Regions from separate parts of the Paenibacillus puldeungensis genome, predicted to be linked through region 1. Evidence: predicted binding sites of a transcription regulator. Region 1 holds the regulator's gene; each other region holds the start of a gene.
What was found. The regulator Rex, encoded in region 1, represses fermentation and respiration genes when NADH is low (regulators of the CRP and FNR family bind a similar motif). The targets are predictions, from matches to a motif close to TTGTGAAATATTTCACAA.
Positions count from the first base shown of each region.

Region 2: the regulator Rex is predicted to act here: its motif matches at 3,352-3,369, upstream of ACFQ3W_RS02940 (DUF1858 domain-containing protein).
Region 3: the regulator Rex is predicted to act here: its motif matches at 2,872-2,889, upstream of ACFQ3W_RS18900 (DUF2249 domain-containing protein).

Region 1 is NZ_JBHTLM010000020.1:30,559-37,308, reverse strand. Features, by position in the region: gene ACFQ3W_RS21060 (glycoside hydrolase family 3 C-terminal domain-containing protein) at 1-1,300, opposite strand, end outside; gene ACFQ3W_RS21055 (AraC family transcriptional regulator) at 1,429-2,430, shown strand; gene ACFQ3W_RS21050 (cell wall elongation regulator TseB-like domain-containing protein) at 2,885-3,370, opposite strand; gene ACFQ3W_RS21045 (amidohydrolase) at 3,443-4,741, opposite strand; gene ACFQ3W_RS21040 (redox-sensing transcriptional repressor Rex) at 4,731-5,408, opposite strand; gene dinG (ATP-dependent DNA helicase DinG) at 5,418-6,750, opposite strand, start outside.
Region 2 is NZ_JBHTLM010000002.1:24,820-31,569, reverse strand. Features, by position in the region: gene rapZ (RNase adapter RapZ) at 1-256, opposite strand, end outside; gene ACFQ3W_RS02950 (ROK family glucokinase) at 312-1,262, opposite strand; gene ACFQ3W_RS02945 (DUF438 domain-containing protein) at 1,732-3,015, opposite strand; gene ACFQ3W_RS02940 (DUF1858 domain-containing protein) at 3,044-3,271, opposite strand; gene ACFQ3W_RS02935 (response regulator transcription factor) at 3,445-4,122, shown strand; gene ACFQ3W_RS02930 (sensor histidine kinase) at 4,119-5,516, shown strand; gene ACFQ3W_RS02925 (ABC transporter ATP-binding protein) at 5,587-6,501, shown strand; gene ACFQ3W_RS02920 (ABC transporter permease) at 6,498-6,750, shown strand, end outside.
Region 3 is NZ_JBHTLM010000016.1:2,542-9,291, reverse strand. Features, by position in the region: gene ACFQ3W_RS18925 (DUF445 family protein) at 1-1,160, shown strand, start outside; gene ACFQ3W_RS18920 (YlbF family regulator) at 1,211-1,555, shown strand; gene ACFQ3W_RS18915 (hypothetical protein) at 1,669-1,962, shown strand; gene ACFQ3W_RS18910 (hypothetical protein) at 2,040-2,192, opposite strand; gene ACFQ3W_RS18905 (hypothetical protein) at 2,192-2,551, opposite strand; gene ACFQ3W_RS18900 (DUF2249 domain-containing protein) at 2,564-2,803, opposite strand; gene ACFQ3W_RS18895 (DRTGG domain-containing protein) at 2,985-4,319, shown strand; gene ACFQ3W_RS18890 (YtpI family protein) at 4,339-4,638, opposite strand; gene ACFQ3W_RS18885 (hypothetical protein) at 4,887-5,384, opposite strand; gene ACFQ3W_RS18880 (YtrH family sporulation protein) at 5,381-5,710, opposite strand; partial or broken gene ACFQ3W_RS18875 (DNA polymerase III subunit alpha) at 5,843-6,750, shown strand, end outside.

The DNA.
Region 1 (6,750 bases):
CATTGCTTTCACCCAAACCGCTGATTTTGTTCCGATACAAATGACAGCCCTCGGAATACAAAACGCGGATCTCTTCTCCTACATAATCCTGAATACCTTCGAGTATCGTGATATAGCGCGAAGCCGTTCCCTCGTAATTACCTACCAGTGCCCGCCGATTATTCGCATTTGGACCAATGACGCCTATCGTCTTGATCTTCGTTTTGTCGAGCGGCAGCAGTTGGTTTTCGTTCTTCAACAGCACAAGGCTTTCCCGCGCAGCCCTTCTGTTCAACTCGCGCATGGTGGCCGAATCGACTTCTGCGTAAGGTATGGAGGAATAGGGAATCTGCTCAGCGTCATCAAATAGCCCCAGCTTCATTCTTGTCGTAAACAGCCGGGTAACCGCTTCATCAATTTGCTGCTCCGTGACGAGACCTTCTTTTACAGCATCCTTCAGAAACAGGAACATACTCCCGCAGTTCAGATCGCACCCCTGATTCACGGCGAGCGCAACCGATTCAACCGGGTTTGAAGTGACCTTATGATGCTCGTGGAAATCCTTGATCGCCCAGCAGTCCGACACCACATGACCGTCAAAATGCCACTGCTCCCGCAAAATATCCCGAAGCAGCAGCTTACTGCCGCAGCAGGGTTCTCCATTGGTCCGGTTATATGCCCCCATCACAGCCTCAACTTTTGCTTCCTCCACACAGGCCCTGAAAGCCGGTAAATAGGTTTCATACAAGTCTTGAGTTGAAACGACCGCATCAAACCGATGGCGAAGATCCTCCGGTCCGGAGTGAACCGCAAAATGCTTGGCGCAAGCAGCTACTTTCAGGTAGTTATCATCATGGCCCTGAAGCCCCTGGATAAAGCGTATACCTAGCCGAGAGGTCAGATACGGATCCTCTCCGTAGGTTTCATGGCCCCGCCCCCACCGTGGATCTCTGAAAATGTTGACATTTGGGGCCCAGAAGGTCAGGCCTTTGTAAATATCCGTATCGCTGAAATCCTGCTGGGCATTGAACTTGGCTCTGGCTTCCGTGGCGATATGATCGGCCACTTCTTCGAGCAGGTCCTCATCAAATGTTGCCGCCAATCCGATCGCCTGAGGAAACACCGTAGCCACTCCGGCCCGTGCCACCCCGTGAAGCGCCTCGTTCCACCAATTATATGCCTTCACATTCAGCCGCTCGATGGCTGGGGCAGTATGCACCATTTGATGGATCTTTTCATCAAGGGTCATTTGTGAAACAAGCTGCTTCGAGCGTAGTTTGTACTCATTGATCTTCTCTTCGTCATGAACTAGTTCGACCATGGAAACCCCACCTGTCCTTCATTTGAGAATATAAGATTTGAATTGTAAAATATGACAAATGCATGATATCATTTTGAATACGGTTTCACTCTACTTTATTATATCGGCATACATTTGGCGGTTTCTTCGTGAATTTAGCTTTCGGCTCCTCAAATATTGCTCAATTGGCCACGCAGCGATGTGATAGATTGGGAGTGAATGTCTTTGATTTGATCGGAGTGCTTCATCAATCTGACCAAAGAAAGGGTGGGTTGCAGTTGATCGAAATGCTGGATGGCTCCAAGGAAACCGTCTCCTATCGAGAACATTTTGGAATACGTATTTACTTGAATAAAGAAGCCGAGGATTACCCGATCCATTGGCATACCGCCGCCGAAGTAATCATGCCGCTCGAAAGTATTTACACCGCAGTTGTGGACGGTACCCAGCATGTTCTAAACCCCGGGGACATTATGATTATCCCGCCCGGCGAACTGCATCAGCTTTTTGCTCCTAATACCGGAGAGCGGATCATTTTGCAATTTGATTGCGCCCTGCTCTATCATTTGAACGGCTTAGATTCCACGTATCATTTACTCCGCCCCTGCCTTGTCATCACTTCCGATCAGGAACCTGAGCTGCACGAGGCTTTGAAATCGCTCTTGCACGATTTGACAAGTGAATATTTCGGCAAAGCACTTCTTAAAGAGGCCTCTGCCTATGCGATGCTCATCCAGTTCTTCGTTTTGCTCGGACGCCATTTTATGAACCGGGAACGCCGTTTTTCTCACCGAAAAGGTCAGAAACAGCAGCACAAATACATCGATAAGCTTATGCAAGTCTGCACGTATATCAATGAGCACTGCACCGAGGATATTCAGGTTGAGCACCTCGCCGAGCTCTCCGGCTTCAGCAAATTTCACTTCATGCGTTTGTTTAAGCAATACATGGGCATGTCCTATTACCACTACTTAAGCCAACACCGCATCATGCATGCGGAAAAGCTGCTGATCGATCCGAATCTGTCGATTATGGAAGTGGCCATGAGCTCCGGCTTTGGGAGTTTGCCCACCTTCAATCGAGTTTTTAAAAACATGAAGAAATGTACTCCTTCGGAATATAAAAGTCTGCATGGGGTCCATACCTTTTGAAAATAACCTATAAGTAAAAAAACAATTGACTCCTTTGAACGTTGTTGCTGTAAATTTTTCTTCTTGACCATATGCATTCAACCGAAAGGTACGGCACGTAGTTGTAAAAAGTACATCTAATCCGTCCGAACTGTTCATTTTTCCCACTTTAGTTGCAAAATGTACATTTAAATCGGGCCTAAATCCCATTCATCAGCCTACGAGCCCTATTTAGCTGTATTTTTTGCATCTACTTTTCTCCTACCCTGCAAACGTGATGAAATAACTGCACTAAATACATCTACTCAACACTGGGCGACGGGCGATGGGCAACAGGCGACGAGCCCGCAGCTTGGTAGGGGGCGCCGTCCTTGTAATCTTCGTAAAAAAAGATGACTCCTGATGGATATCAGAAGTCATCTTTTGTCAAATAGTCGCTTTATAACGGCCAGGCTAACAATTGGTAAAATCGCCATTACCGGTTCGGTAGTGTAAACACTTCCTCAAGCGGCTCCCCCTTACTAAAATCGAAGAAGCGATAGTAATGGTGATCTTTCTCTTTATAGAATAGCTGCCAAACGAGCTTATCGTTATAGACCCCCGGCAGCAGTCGAACGATCTTTATACCAGGCAATCGATCCTTGATGAGGGTCCGAACCTGATCCTCCGAAACGCCTTCCGATAACAGCCGTACTTCCGGTGCATGATCTTTTCTCAACCAGACCATCATATCTCGGCCAGATTCGTCCTTGCCCTTGACGACCCAGCACACTTCATCCCATACCGACTTCCATACTTGATCGCTTTCCACCAGACCCGACTCCTGCTTTGCCTGCTGAATGGCTGCCGACTCACCATTCCAATAATCCTGATTAACGTAAATATAAAAGCGGTGAAGTCCAAAGAGCACGAGCAGCAGGATCAGGAGGGAGAGCAGGAGCCATTTGGTTCTCTTTCTCAACCTTCTCTTCCTTTCTCCGAAGTAGGCAGTCGAACCCGCCAGATTGAAGCTGCGGATACTGCCAACTGTAATCTAGCGAGCTAGCAGACCTTCAAATGCTGCCTGAGCCTCGAAGCGAACCTTCTCTTCATCCAGCGTGAGGCAGGCCCCGTGTTTAACCACCTGCTTGCCGTTAATCCATACATGCTCGACATCCTTCGGACCAGCGGAATAAACGACATGGGAAATGTAGTCCGTTTTCGGCAGAAAATGAGCTTGCTCCGTATTCAGCGCGATGAAATCCGCCTTCATCCCAGCAGCCAGCCTGCCTGTGTTTTGCATGAAGAGCGATTTCGCTCCATACTCCGTTCCCATTTTGAGAGCTTCTAATGCTGGAACTGCGGTAGGATCGCCGGAAACACCCTTATGAATCAGAGCAGCCAACCTGATCTCCTCAAACATGTCGAGATTGTTGTTGCTCGCAGCGCCATCCGTGCCCAGTGAAACAACGACCCCTTTGCTTAATAGCTCCGGAACACGAGCCACACCGCTGGCCAGTTTCAGGTTGCTACCCGGATTATGCGAGACGGCAACATGATGTGCAGCTAACACGTAAATTTCCTCGTCCGTCAAATGCACGGCGTGCGCCAGCAAAGTTGGACGCGAGAACATCCCAAGTTTGCGCAGATGCTCTACAGGCCGAGCCCCATAGTCCTTGACATTCTGCTCTACTTCCGCAAGCGTCTCCGACATATGCGTATGCATTGGAAGATCCAGATCATGTGCCACCTGAACAAATTTCTCGATGTAGTCAGGCGGGCAGGTGTAAGGAGCGTGCGGCGAGATCATAGTCGTGATCCGTCCATCCGCTTTACCGTGCCAATCGCGGGCGAAACGGATAGCCTCCTGCAGCTTCTGATCCTGAACTTCAGGAGGACAAAGGCCGATCACCCCTCGCGTCAATACGGCGCGAATCCCCGATTCTTCAACGACCTTAGCCACTTGGTCCATATGGTCATACATGTCGAGGAACGTCGTTGTTCCGCCTTTGAGCATTTCCAGTACGGACAATGCTGTTCCGGCATAAACATCTGCCCCCGTAAACTTGGCTTCCATCGGCCACATCTTTTCCTGCAGCCAATTTTGAAGCACCATATCATCTCCGTATCCACGAAGAAGAGACATCGCCGCATGGCCATGCGTATTTACGAGCCCAGGCAGGAACAGCAATCCTTTGCCATCAAATGTTTCGGCCCCTTCTACGCCTTCCGGGCGCTGTTCACCAATGTAAGTGATCGTATCCCCTTCCACAAGCATATATCCGCGAACGATGGTACAATCTTCCTTTAACACGGCAAACGTACCATTCTTAATCAACCACTTACGACTCATAACTTACCGGTTCCTTTCCATCCTCCAAATAATAAGCCAAGCTTAACAAATCCGTTGTAAAGTCAGCCGCATGGATTCGAACTTCCGGCGGAACCTTTAATACCGTCGGTGCAAAATTCAAGATAGCTCTAATTCCAGCCTCAACCAATTGATCAGCAACGCGTTGAGCCTCAAAATCCGGGACTGTAATAATTCCGATGCGGATGTTATTAGCCTTGACCATGTCGCCTAGATCATCGATGGGCTGAATCGTAATATTGTTAATTTGCTTGCCGATCTTCTCAGGCGAAGCGTCAAAAACGGCCACGATCTTCATGTTATCTTTTAAGTATGCATTATAGTTAGATAGTGCTTGACCAAGATTACCAGCACCCACCAAAGCAACATTGATTTGCTGGTCTAAATTCAAAATTTCTTGAATTTTCTCGATCAGATAAGCGACATCGTATCCAATGCCTTTTCGCCCGAAATCGCCGAAATAAGCGAGATCCTTACGAATTTGCGCCGGATTGAGGTCCAGCTTCTGGCCAAGTTCTTGCGAAGAAACCGTAGGTACCTCGCGGCGGCTCAGTTCATTCAGAAAACGCAGGTATACCGGCAATCTGCGAACGACAGCATCCGAAATTTTTTCTGATTTCATACTTTGTTTCCCCCTATTCTGGCGCAAGATTGAGGACTATGATTGTTCCTCAGGATTCAACCATTCCGATATGCGTGGAACCATTTGACCAAGCGGCATATGCTCCATCTTCGGACCTGGCAAAGAGTATAGAAAATATTTTCCGTAATATGATTCCAAGATGCGCGTATCATACACGATCACGATTCCCCGATCCTGTGAGGTACGGACGAGTCGTCCAAATCCTTGCTTAAAACGAATGACAGCCTGAGGCACTGACAGCTTCATAAAAGGATTTTTCTTCTCCTTCTGCAGCCGTTCGCTCTTTGCCTCCACAAGTGGATGATTCGGCGGCTGAAAAGGTAGACGTACAATCGCTAAGCTCGTTAAAGCCTCACCGGGAATATCTACTCCTTCCCAGAAGCTGCTCGTTCCGAGCAATACCGAAGCATCCTGTCCCTGAAACCGACGGGTCAGCTTCGTACGGCTGCCGCTGTCCATGCCTTGTCCTATGACGGTGATCCCTTCCGCGGACAGCAGCTCCTTTAGTGGGTCGTAAACCTGGCGGAGCATGCGGTAAGACGTAAACAGTACGAGCATGCGTCCCTTCGTGGCGATGGCTGTATCCGCCAACGACCGAACCAGCGTGGTGACGAAGTGATCATCACCAACGCTTCCTTTGACGCTAGGAAAATCCCTCGGAATGACCAGCAATGCCTGATCCCGGTAGTTAAACGGTGACGGCAGCATCGAGGTGATCAACCGATCCTCGGAGGCCGCTTCCTGCAGCCCCAATTGCTCGATCATGTACTGAAACGATTTGTCAACCGATAAAGTTGCCGAGGTCATGACCACGCTTTTCTTACTGTCGAAAAAATACTCCTTCAGTTGGGCGCTCACATCAATGGGAACAGCATACATTTGCAAAGACCGGCTGCGATAGTTTCCGTTACCCTCCATCCAATAGACGGTATCTTCGCCATCTAATTTCATGAAGAAGCGCAACGCCTCGCGTTCGGTTCCCAAGTCCTTAAGCAAACCGCTGATGTCGGTCAGCAAGCTTTCCGATCCGATATCGTCCTGCTCTTCCCTGATTTGACTGAGCAGGCGTTCTCCTTTGCGCAGCACGTCCCCAAGCGAGACATAAATTTGGTTCTCCAGCGCAGCCAGCGTGTCCCAATCCTTCGGCTTCTTATGCGGCAGCAGCCGAAAAACGAATTGACCAGGATCTCCAGGCGCAGCATCACTGCGTTCCGGCATAAGCGTGAACAGCAACTCGTTTAGCTTGTCCCAGGTCTCTTTCACATCTACAAGCGTAGGATAAAAGCTGTCAATAACGGAGCACCACTCAGCCGACTTTTCGTTTACCGAGCTTTGCAACTGGATACGC
Region 2 (6,750 bases), on a different contig from region 1:
TAATATATGCTAATGACTCCGACAGCGCGGTGAAAAACTCACGGCCGCGTAGGTCGATAACAAGCGCGATTTTGGCGATTTTCCCTTTTGATTGCTCAATAAGTTCAGCAAATTTGGGAATCAGCACCGGAGGCAAATTATCCACGCAGAAAAATCCGAGATCCTCCAAACTCCGTACGGCAAGCGACTTCCCTGCACCCGACATGCCCGTAATGATAATCAGATTGGCTACTGAACTCGTTTCCTTTTCCGGCATTGTAATCCCTCCCCGCTTAAATTCACTTTGTTCCGTTAGAATCCGCCTGGTTTGTCTAGGAGCGAAGGAACAGGCCTGCAGCGCCAACCATTCCTGCGTCATTTCCTAAAGTGGCGGGCACGATTTTCATACCCTTTTGTACTGGCTCTGGCGTCAGCTTCGCAAACACGCTGCGAATTTCGTTAAACAGAATATCTCCTGCTTTGGAAACGCCGCCGCCTACAATAAACAGCTCCGGATTCAGAATGACAGCAACCGCAGCCATCGATTTGCCCAGGTAGTAAGCCGCCCGGTTTACGATGCGGATCGCCGCCTCGTCGCCTTCCTTCGCGGCATCGAATACGTCTTTCGCCATAATGTTCTCGACGTGCGAGAGTGAAGTGCGGTCCCCGCGGGCAACCGCGTCCTTCGCCATACGAATAATGCCCGTTGCGGAAGAAACGGTCTCAAGGCAGCCCATTTGACCACAGCCGCAGCCGATCGCTTCCAAATCAGGAACAACAGACATATGTCCCAGTTCGCCGGCCATCCCGGAGAAACCTTGGTAGATCTTGCCGTTGATAATAATACCCCCGCCGACGCCAGTGCCCAGCGTATAGCAGACGCAGTTTTCTATGCCTTTGCCTGCGCCGCCCCAGGCTTCACCTAAAGCTGCTACATTGGCATCGTTGTCTATTTTGATCGGCTTGCCGAGTCGCTGCTCCAGGATTTCACGAATGTGGAGATCCTTCAAACCTACATTCGGAGCAAGAATAATGATGCCTTCGCGGACATTGGTAAATCCGGCGACCCCGGCGCCAACTCCTGCTACCTGCTCCCAAGCGAACGGCGATTCTTCTACGACTTGCCGGACGTACTTCTCGATGTTGGCGACGACCGTATCCGCGCCCTTAGCGACTTCGGTCGGACCTTCATACGTATGAAGCAGCTGCCCTTCTTCATTACAAATGCCGACTTTGATTGCCGTACCGCCTAGGTCAACACCGATGTAGATTTTTTCAGACATTTCACAAGCCACCTTTTTCTCAAATAATATGGTAAATCGGTTTGGTTAGTATTTTTCGCTAAATAGAGCTTTAATCTCCTGTGTCCTAAATCCGTAGGTTACGGATTAGAACTGCCTGTTTGGGCCATTTTGCTCCTACGTACCAACTATAAGCGAACCCTCCCGTTCGGTCAAGAGAAGGCAGGATACGCAAAACCCTAGGGAGACAAGGGATTGTGGTATATGAAGTTGATCACAAGCAGGAGCAAAGAAGAGCAGGTATTCCGTATGTCCTTTACCTTGACCCGACCACGTCCGACCCCAGGTCGCCGCTCAATCTAAATGTATTTTGTGCATCTATTTGACGTAGATTACCGATTCCTACATTTACATCACTTCGTTTAGTTAAGCTTAGTTTCCAACACGCTGACTCAGTAAAAAAAGCCCCCTCCTTCGCTGTTAGCGAAAGTTGGGGCTGAAGGCAACCAAACTAAGATAAAATTCGCTTTTGTCCCTCAAGCTCGCGAATCGGGGCGATATTTTGCGTAAATTCCAGAGTGCCTAGGTATCGTCCGTCTTCACTGCGCACCGCAAAGTAGCGGATGTACACGAATTTGTCTTTGATTTGAATCCAGAAATCCTCGGAATCCTTCCGGCCGGCTTTGAAATCAGCCAGCAGCTTATTAACGACATGTACGCTTTGCGGCGGATGGCAATTCTGCACGGTACGGCCAATTACAGCCTTGGTCCGAGCGAATATCCGTTCCTTGCCATGGGAGAAGTAACGAACCACGTCATTCTCGTCAATAAACGTCAGGTCCACCGGCAGATGGTTCATCAACGCTTCGAGCTGTTCCATCGATAATAGGCCCGTTTCGAACTTCACGAAGCCCTGCGGCGCATGGCCCTGCTCTGGATTTGAATCCGACCTGCCGCCCTCCGCTGGATTGCCGCCTTCCTCATCTGGCAGCGGCACGCGTTCGGGAATCCATTCCCGTTCCGGAGCCGTCAGACAAAATCCGATCTCATCGCTTTCCCGAGCGATCTTGACCCACTCGTCCTCCGTCAATTTCTCCAATGCCATCGGCAGCAAAATATTTTCTTCCTTAAAGATCATCTCGTTGACTTCCTTAATGATACGCTCCAGATCGCCGCAAATTTCCTCTTTATCCGTTTCCCCGTTCCCCAGTTTGCCCTTGACCTCTTTGATCATGGCGCGGATGCCGTCATCGACGCCCCACATCACAGTAGTCGGGCCGTAAATGCCGTACCGCTCAAGGTAAGGGAACAACAGATTTTCCTTCCGGCTGTAGTGTTTATCAAGATCGAGAAGGAGGCTGAGGTCCTCCAGCAGCTTAAAGACAATCTCCTCGCGGTCGTCCTTGCGGAACTTATCCAGATGCAGCTGCAGCTTAAAGTTTACCAGGCGCTCAATCTCGCGATTTTCCAGCTTGAACGTGTGCACCGGATGACCAGGCTGCTCCTCCGGCTTGGACGAGCGGTGAATCTCCTCAATCGAGCCTTTGAAGATCGCTGTATGCACCGAGCACAGACGCTGTACTTCGGACACCGGAATGCCTTCCTCTTCCATCAACGCATGCTCCATCGCGGAAATTTCCGTGACCGTCACGTCGCCGACCGCTTCCTCAAAACGTGCTTTGACTTCCTCAACGCTTTTCCCCTGATGAAGCTCCTTGATGATTTGCTTGAGCAGCTCCTGACGGCGCCCTTGCTCCGGCACGCTGTGCTCGCGGTTATTGATCAGTTCGCTCATATTTCGTTCCTCCCATATCGTAAATAATTTACTCTATAATTTCGTAGCCTCTCGCCTGAAAAGCTGATTTTATCGTATCCAGACCGATCTTTTTCAATCTGGCTCCTTTTGGAATCGTCATAAAACGTCCTGCGCTCTGCAGCATCCCCGGTTTGGCGATTTGCTCGAATCCAAGCTCCACCATGACGTCCAGTATACCGGGATCCGCCGAGCACAGCTCATATACGGTTTTGCGCAAATCAATCGTTTTCGTCATCTGCGATCGCCGCCTTCATTCACTAAAATTTGAATGATAATTATTCTCGTATCCAACGTAGCATACAACAAGGGTCGTATTTGTGATTCCACTCACAAACTGAACGGGAATGAGAAACAGGCCGTTTCTTTTTTGCTGGGATTTTGCCAAAATAGAGTCAGGAGGGGACCGTGATGACAAGTACACATCTGCTATATATTGAAGACGACAAGGAAATCGGCGAATGGGTCAGCCAAAATTTGCAGGACCGCGGCTATGCCGTAACCTGGCTAACGAGCGGTGAACGTGCTGTAGAGGAAGCAGCCGCATGCGGGCTTGTGATTCTGGACGTGATGCTACCCGGCCTGGATGGATTCACTGTCGGTGGTCGGCTCAAGAAACAATACCCTGAGCTTCCTATATTGATGCTGTCTGCTCGGTCTTCGATCGATGACAAGCTGCAAGGGCTCAAATTTGCTGACGATTATTTGACCAAGCCGTTCCACCCGGACGAGCTGGTAGCCCGCATAGAGGTGCTGCTGCGCCGCAGTGGAAGCCAAGATGCGCAGCCACTGCGGATCAAGCATTTACTCATTCATGAAAAGGAAAATCGAATCTTTAATCAAGATACAGGCGAAGAAATTGTCCTGACCGGTAAGCAGTATTACATTTTCATCTTTCTGCTCCGTCATTTGGGGCAAATTCTGACTAAAGAACAAATTTATGAAGCCGTATGGGGTGAAACTTACCTTGATGGAGATAAAACATTAATGGTACATATTCGCCATCTGCGCGAAAAAATCGAAAGAGATCCCGCGAACCCTGAAGTCATTGAGACGATTCGCGGCATCGGGTATCGGGTGAAAGCATGAAGCTCAAGCCGATTTACAAGTTTAAAAACTCGCTGCTTACGCGGTATGTGCTGATCAACGTTTTGGCGCTTATTTTTATACCCATTCTGATTCCGATCAGCTATATCGCCTCCTGGGGCGTCAGTTATATGATTCACCCGCATGAGCCGTACACAAAAACGCTCCCCTACGGGACCGGAACCGATGTGGAGAACAGATGGCACAAAGAGGCACTGTCGCTGCGTAATGCCAAGCCGGAAGCGATTGACAACAAGCTTAGAGAGCTCAAACGCAAATATGCCGATGCCTCGCTGTACTGGGTGGATTCCTCGGGAACTACACACCTGCAGCTTCCTAAGCAAACCGACCTGCCAACCAAATGGTCTCTGGAGGATACGATCGCATTTATGAAAAATAGGTCCAACTCCGACCCCTTCACGGTCGTCGCCTTTATCGGCGGAAACGAGAAGATGCGGCAGGGATTCATGGTGCTGGAGCTGCCGCGCCGCTTTCTCAACCGCACTGCTCACGATGGGCCGGATGACGGCCGCTTCTTCGGGGTAATTATCGCTTTGTTGCTAGGTTTTTTCATTTTGCTGTCCTATTTGTTTTTCCGGGATATTCGTAAAAGACTGCTGCGTCTGGAATATGGGATGACTCTCACGCAAAAGGACGGCATGCCTGCGCCGATCCAGGCGGGACGTCCGGACGAAATCGGCCGTTTGGAGCAAGCCTTCAACCGTATGGTTTATCAACTGGAGAGCAGCAAGAAACGGGAACATCAGGAAGAAGAACTGCGCAAAAATCTGATCAGCCACCTGTCCCATGATTTGCGAACGCCACTGACAGTGCTCGCCAGTCACTTGTATTCGCTTCGTGAGGAACCTTTGTCCGAGCATGGGAAGCAATCGCTGACCCTCATGGAAACGAAGATAACAGATTTATCCGTCCTCATGGATCATCTGTTATCTTATAATTTGCTATCCAGCGGACGTTATGCCGTCAATCTGGAGAAAAAGGACGTGCTGCGGATTGTTCGGCAAAGCGCGGCTGCTTGGTATCCGGTTTGGGAAAAAGCCGGAATCTCCCCAGACATCGATCTACCGGACGATGAGCCACTGTATTGGCAAATCGATGAGCAGGGTCTGCGCCGGGTGCTCGACAACCTGTTTCAAAACCTGGTCCGCCACGCAGGATCGGGCGGTTACGTCGGCATCACGCTGGAGCCATGGCGAAACGTCACCGCACTCGTTATTAGCGACCACGGTCCCGGTATGGAGGTAGCTTCCCAGGCCAGCGGGGCCGGGCTGGGACTGCAAATCGTCGATTTGCTGCTGAGGGAAATGCACCTGATACGGGAAACGGAATCGTCCAGCGCGGGCACACGAATGTACATTTTCCCGGCCGCTTTTTAAACAAAACTTAAACTTGCCCCCACTTCACGTTTAAACTTCGGACGATATGATAGTTCTCGAGGTGATAATCGTGAGTGAATTGATCATTCAAACGCAAGGTTTAACGAAAAAATATCGCGGCCGCGCCGCAGTGGACCATTTGAATTTAGAAATTGCTAAGGGAGATATTTACGGTTTTCTCGGACCAAACGGGGCCGGAAAAACGACGACCATCCGGATGCTGCTCGGGCTCATCCAACCAACAGCCGGTTCGATCCGTATTTTCGGGAAGGAGCTGCAAAAAGACAAATTGGCGATCCTGCGCCGTATCGGTTCTCTGGTCGAATATCCGTCCTATTACGGGCACCTAAGCGCCTTCGACAATCTGGAGGCGATTCGCCGGATTTTGCAGGTGCCGAAGTCTCGTATCGATGAAGTATTGGAAATTGTCTCGCTTACCAGCGAGGCGCGCAGACCGGTTAAGGGATTTTCGCTCGGGATGAAGCAGCGGCTCGGTATTGCTGCCTCTTTGCTCGGCAGCCCGGACCTGCTCATTCTGGATGAACCGACCAATGGACTCGACCCTACCGGGATTCACGAAATTCGCGAGCTGATCAAGAGCATGCCGAAGCAGTATGGGATCACCGTCCTCGTCTCCAGCCACCTGCTTGGGGAAATGGAGCTGATGGCCAACACCGTCGGAATAATCCGCGAGGGACAGATGGTGTTCCAGGATACGATTGAGAACTTGCGTCTGGAATCCGTCAGTGATATGGAGTTTGTTGTATCCGAGCCTGATTCGGCGCTGTGGATTGCTCGCGACATGGGAGCGGTTGGCACGTTGAAAAATGGACTGCTGACGTTCCCGGGGATGCAAGACCCGCAGGTAGCAACTCTGGTGAAAGCCCTGGTTGAGAACGGACATGCCATCTACCGGGTAGAACAAAATAAGAAATCCCTGGAGGACATCTTCATGCAGGTCATCGGGGAGGGGACCGCGTCATGATGTTTCGTTCGCTGTCGGCGGATTTTCTGAAGATTCGCCGGAAAGGAATCTGGTTTCTGATCTTTTTGGCCCCGATCGGACTTATCGCCATGCAGGCGCTCAATTACGGGCTTCGCTTTGACTACTTAATGAAACAGTATGCCAAAGATCCATGGGGCGGTTTGATTGAGAATATTATGATTTTTGTACCGATCGCCCTTTATCTTGGCTGCACGCTCGTTAGTTCACTTGTGGCGAATGTCGAGCATC
Region 3 (6,750 bases), on a different contig from region 1:
AAGATTGGCTTTACGTATTGATTAGCGTGGGGGTAGCTGCCTTTGTAGGTGGAATTACGAACCATTATGCGATTAAAATGCTGTTTCATCCGAGAAATCCGGTATACATAGGTAAGTTTCATGTCCCTTTTACGCCAGGGTTGATTCCTAAACGTCGGGATGATATCGCCGAGTCGCTTGGCAAGGTGGTAGCCGAGTACCTGGTCACGCCGGAGGGATTGCAGGAATCGGTGCTCAAGCCTTCCTTCCGCAGCCGAGCGGAGGAACGTCTGAATGAATGGCTTGATCGCTGGGATGAAAGCGACTTAACGCTTCGGGATGCTGCATTAAAGGTGTGGACCGAGGAGGAATGGGAGTCGCTTCGATTAAGGCTAGCGGACTTAGCCAAACAAGCGGCTACTCGTGGATTTGAGCAAATGTGGCAGCGCTTCGAGTGGGGAGGCTTGCCGCTGAAGCAGCTCATCCCAGGCTGGTCTGAGGAGAATCGCAAACAGTGGAGCAGAACTGCGGCCGAAGCGATTTTACACGTAGTCGAGGAAGAGTTGTTGTCCGCATCGGGACAACGCATGCTGTCGAAAATGGCGGCAGGGATGATGGATAAAGCCGGTGGCTTTCTTGGAATGATGGCGGCAATCTTCATGGACGAGGATAAACTGGTGCAAAAGCTTACGCCGGCGCTTGTTCGTGCTCTACGTGGCGAAGAAGCCATCCTCAAAACGGCGCGGGCGATTGAAGTTCGCCTTGAGCTTTATGGAGAAAAGCCGGTTGCAGAGCTGCTGGCGTCGTTGACCGGGGAAGAGGCGATAGGATGGATCACCGGCAAGCTCGAGGGTCTCCCGGTGGAGCGGTGGATCCAGCATGCGGAAGCTGTGCCGATCCGTTCTCTACTGAGCTCATGGAAGCATCATGCCAAAGCAAACATCCCCGCGGTGACGGATCGGTTAGTGCGTCTGATCGTAAAAGCGATCCCGTCAGTGATCCAGGCAGTAAGGCTGCCGCAGCTAGTGCAGGAGCAGGTACAGAAGTTTCCGGTCGAGCGTCTGGAGGAAGTGATTCTTAGTGTGTCTGGCAAAGAGTTCCGGGCGATCACCTGGCTTGGGGTGCTGCTTGGGGGGATCATTGGTCTGTTTCAATCTCTCCTCATGCTATGGATTGGATAGCAAGAGAACATATTTCATTTTAGAGTAAACTACTATTAGGAGGAAAACAAATGAATATTTACGACAAAGCCCATGATTTGGCTGCAGCCTTGAAGGACAGTCAGGAAGTGGCAGAAATTACGGCAGCGATGAAGCTTGTGGACGTCGATCCGGAAAGCAAACGCATGCTGGACGACTTCAGAACCCGCCAAAATGAACTACAGCAGCGCATGATGGCTGGAGATATGCCGTCTCCCGAGGAGATGGAGCAGATGGAGAAGGTGTTTGAGGTGCTGAGCCTCAATCTGAATATCCGCCGTCTGTTCGATGCGGAACGCCGCCTTAGCATCATAATCCAGGATGTAAACAAGATCATTACAGACAGTCTGCAGCATTTGTACGGTCCTGAAATGTAAAAGGAAGCAAAAAAGACTCTCATATTCTTTCGTTTTCCTTCATAGAAATAGAGTAGAGCCTAAAGAACGAAGCAACATATCTCGTATTCTATGAAATGAAGGAGCTGCGGAAAATGAAAACGGTGAAGAAGACAAGCAAATGGAAGCATGTTATCTATTTGGTTTTGGCGTTAGGGATGCTCGTTTACGCGCTGCCTCTAATTTCCTTCAAGCCCGGTAGTGGTTGGATTTCTCTATTTGGTGCCGTATGGGCGGGATTCGCTTTTTTAGTGATCGGTGCTCATCTCCATTTTATATTAGGTGTAAGCGAGGAGAAGCAGCGAGCTCTGGATACGATTCGCAGGGCTAAGTTTCGGGAGTGGGAGACGAAGTGGCAGCAGGAGGGAAAGAGCGGACAGGGCCTGTGAGAGAAAAGAAAATCAAAAAAACCTGACGGAAAATCACCGTCAGGTTTTTTTTGTGTCTCCTCAACAGTCCAATCAGTTTACTGTTCAGGTTGAAAAGTTACCTTCCAGTGATCGTCTGCCAGCTGCTCGAAAGCCTCCATAATGATTTGAAACGGCTCTTGGCCTGAACGTAACTGTGGACGTACATCCAGTTCAACGATGCGATTCTTTTTCGTATTTGAGGAATCCATTAAACACTTACCTCCAAATCAGGATTTTCAAGAGCCAGCGTACAGCAAAGACGGGCCATACCGCTTAACCCTTTCATACCGCCATATAAAGTATAGAAAAAGGCATCGGGCGCATCGAGTGAGAATGAAAGGTATTGCTTTGGGTCGATACCGAGCATTTTCTCAAATAATGCAGCCGTGTCATAGGCATAAAAACAAAAGTATGTGTACTTAAATTCCGGCATTTTGTCAGCGATCGTTAGAATTTCATTTGCATAGAGCTCGAGGTTGCTCTCCGCTTCCTCAATCATGCGCAAAGCGTCCTCGATCTCCACGGCGATTTTGATCGTCTTCGCATCGACTACCGTGATTGTGGCCACAGTTCATTCCTCCTAGGCTTGGACTTTGCCGATCTTCACTTGGAACGTGTCCGGACCTTGCTCAATATACTCCCAAGTGAATTGTCCGGCATGCATCGCTTCAAATTGAAACCGCAGAGGCACCGGATCATGGTCGTTGATGAGTAACATCGCTTCTCCTGGTTGCAGGTCATTATAGGCAGAAAAAATCGTTTTATGCTTCAATTGCGGCGGATATTCGGTAGCATTAACGGTAGTTTTGATTGAATTCATCACAAATTCCTCCTGTAACTTAAAAATTTAAGCATTTGCCATCATTATAACAGTGGCGGATAAAGCAAATGTGATACAAATCACAAAAGTGGAAAACCCCACAATTAAGCGCTTTTTTTTGCAATTAATTCGTGTATAATAGGTACAGAGTAGTACAGATTCGGGGAGGGGGGTATAACAGTTGGAGGAACAAGAAGAAAGTGTGACAAAACACGAGCAACTGCTTCAGCACATCGAAGGGCTTAAGATCGGAACGAAAATTTCCGTACGTAAGCTGGCAAAAAGTCTGGGAGTTAGCGAAGGTACGGCTTATCGGGCGGTTAAAGAAGCGGAGAACCTCGGGATCGTCATCACCAAGGAGCGGATTGGAACCGTTCGTGTGGAAAAGAAACCGCGGAATATTTCAGATCAGCTGTCTTTCGGCGATGTGGTGGAAATTGTTGAAGGACATGTGTTAGGCGGGGCTGATGGGTTAGACAAGACGCTTCATAAATATGTGATCGGGGCAATGAAAATCGACGCTATGGCCCGCTATATCGATGCTGGCAGCCTGCTTATTATTGGGAACCGGGAAAATGCTCATTCGCTAGCCCTGGAACAGGGAGCGGGCGTGCTTGTCACGGGGGGATTTGGGACGAGCCGCGAAGTCAAAGCGCTGGCGGACCGATTGTCTCTTCCGATCATTTCTTCACGCCATGATACCTTCACGGTTGCCTCGATGATTAACCGTGCGTTGTTCGACCGCTTGATCAAGAAGAAGATTATGCTGGTGGAGGATATCGTCGCCAGAAAGCCTCGGGTGAATATGCTGAAGGTGACGAGCAACATTTCCGATTTTGATCAGCTGTCTTTGGAAACAGGAAATCAGCATTTCCCGGTAGTAGATGAATGGAACCGGGTGATCGGGATCGTCAGCCGTAAAAACGTAGAAGAACTAAACGGCGATCAGGTAATTGAAAAATGTATGACTCGCCATCCGATTACGGTAGGAATGCAGACCTCCCTCGCTTCAGCCGCACAAATTATGGTTTGGGAGGGGATCGATTTTCTCCCGGTCGTCGACCGCAACCGCAAGCTTGTTTCCTCGGTGACCCGACGGGAAGTACTTCAAGCGATGAGGGACGTGCGCAATCAGCCGCAAATGGGTGAGACGTTCGAGCATTTGATGTGGAACGGCTTTGCCGAGGAGCGCGATGCGGAGGGCAAGCTGTTCTTTAGGGGGATGATTACCCCGCAAATGGCCACGGATCTCGGGACCATATCCCATGGCGTATTGACTTCACTGATGACCCAAGCCGGCCTTCGAGCTGCCAAGGACATCAGCGGAGGAGACTTTGTCGTCGATAGTATTACGACCTATTTCGTACGTCCGGTACAAATCGAAAACCCCGTTGTTGTTACACCGGTACTACTCGAAATGAGCCGCCGGGCCTGCAAACTCGAAATTATGATTACGTATCAAGACAGCCTTATTTCGAAAGCGGTCATGGCACTGCAATCAATTGATCATGCTTAAGTTTCGCCAAGCCTGACGGCTACTCGGCCTTGCTGCGTGAGAAATAGCCATAATTGCGTATTCCGGCGAAAATGTTGAAAGCACCTAGGACCATAAAAAGGGCACCGATCACGACGCGAAGCGATGAACCGCTAAACATAAACATTTGTATGAGTGCGAGGATGATGAGCATTCCTCCCATGCTGATGTTAGTTTTGGCGGCCGACAATCCACGAATCGCAGGATCGACCGAGCGGCGCGACTTAAAGCTGAAAAAAACAGAACATATACAAGTGATGATAAGTCCAGCATATAAGACGTATTGAATACTTTGGACCATAAATTATACAGCTCCTTTTTGAAAATTCAGTTTTGCATGTGAACCTGCGCAAGTTAGGGGTGGAAGTTATGGCTTCCACCTTTATTTTTTCGTCGCCAACTGGAAGGAAAGCTTGTCTTCATATCGGCTCGCCCCCGTCAATGTTTGATGTTAGATGCAGGTTTTGCATTTAAAGGTAGGGCATACCCAGGGAAATGGGTGTGAAAATGGATAGACTGCCTTAACCATCCATATTGTACCATGAAAATTTAGAGCCGCACATACGGACGCATATCGACCCATACTTGAAGCACGCCTTCGCTAACGAGCATCGTTTTGATCTGGATGCTATATTCCTTTTCACGGACCAAGTAAATTTTACGATTCAAGAGCGTGCGGGCCATTTTTGCATCGGTGTCAATCTCGAAAATACTCCGGCCGCGAAGCACTTCCAGTTCGTCATGAAGCTGCTGGGCGACCTCCTTTACCGCAAGCGAGTCTAGCGGAGGATCTCTTTCTTCCACGCGAACCTTGATCTCTTTAATTACCGTGGACCGTTTGTTGTATTTTTTCAGCGTTCGGATATCTTCTTCTGCCTGTTCTAGTTGGATTTTTAAATCCTTGTTCTGAATCCAGAGCATGTTGTAGCTTGTCTGATAAATGACATTGTACGCGATGCTCCCAACGACCATGCCAAAAATGAAAACGGCAGCGAGTTGCATAAACCTCCGGAAACTGGAAAGCTCCGGCGGCTTTGTTTCATTCATCCCCGGTTTCCTCCACACATCCATCTTACCAGCTCCGATCCCATATGAGCTCCCAGAAAAGCGAACAGCAGGAAGCAGATTTGTTTAATGACCGGCGAAAGGTTCCCATCAAAAAAATTGCTCTCGATGACCCGCATCGGGTCGATCGTTCCTCCAACCGCAGCGGCCAGCGCCCAAATCTTAATCCGCGAGGCAACGTCCAGCATTGTATGTGTCGGAGGCTGCAAGGTGACAACCGCGCCAATGCCGCCTACCATGGCCCCTCCGATAACAATCCCGAAGGCGATAAAAAAATCCATGATGACTTTCGTCAGAAAATTACTCAAATATTAGCTCCCCTTTCCGAGGTTGTCCCGTACTTGCTTCCCTACCATTCTATGGGCGGGCTCTAGCCATGTATGATAAAATATTTATAGCTATTCTTCGAGCCATGAAATAGCAGAAAGGGAGGGAATCGCATGAACGACTTTGTTCATCTGCATGTGCATAGCGAATATAGCTTGCTGGACGGCGCGGCCAGACTGGATGAGCTGGTAGCCCGGGCAGCCGAATCCGGCATGACTGCGCTGGCGCTGACAGATCACGGGGTTATGTACGGCGCGGTTCCTTTTTATAAATTGTGCAAGGCGCACGGAATCAAGCCGATCATCGGCTGCGAGGTATATTTTACGGCAGACTCGCGCAAGGAGCGTGGGAGCCGCCAGGATCAACCCATATATCATCTGATATTGCTTGCGAAGAATGAGACCGGTTACCGAAATCTCATGAAGCTGAGCTCGATTGGCTATCTTGAAGGGTTTCACTATAAGCCCCGCATCGACTGGGAGGTTCTGGAGCGTCACCGGGACGGGCTGATATGTTTAAGCTCCTGCCTTGGAGGAGAGGTACCGCAACACCTGCTGCGTGGCAAATACGATGACGCGAAAAAAGCTGCGCTGAAATATAAAACTGCCTTTGGCGACGATTTCTACCTGGAGCTGCAGGACCACGGGATACCCGAGCAGAAAAAGGTCAACCCCGAGCTTGTCCGGCTGTCACAGGAAACGGGCATTTCCCTCGTTGCCACGAACGACGTTCATTATTTGAGTAAGGAAGACGCCGAGGTGCAGGATGTGCTCATTTGCATCGGCACCGGAAAGACGGTTGGTGATGAAGACCGCCTCAAAATGAAAACTAATCAGCTCTATTTGAAAACGGGGATGGAAATGGCTGCGCTGTTTCCGCATATTCCCGAGGCGCTGGAAAATACGGCGAAAATAGCTGCCAAATGTGAGCTTGAGCTGGAATTCGGACGTCATATTTTACCGGCTTTCCGCCCGATTCCGGAAGGGCAAACTGCGGGGAGTTACTTAGCTTACCTGTGCCG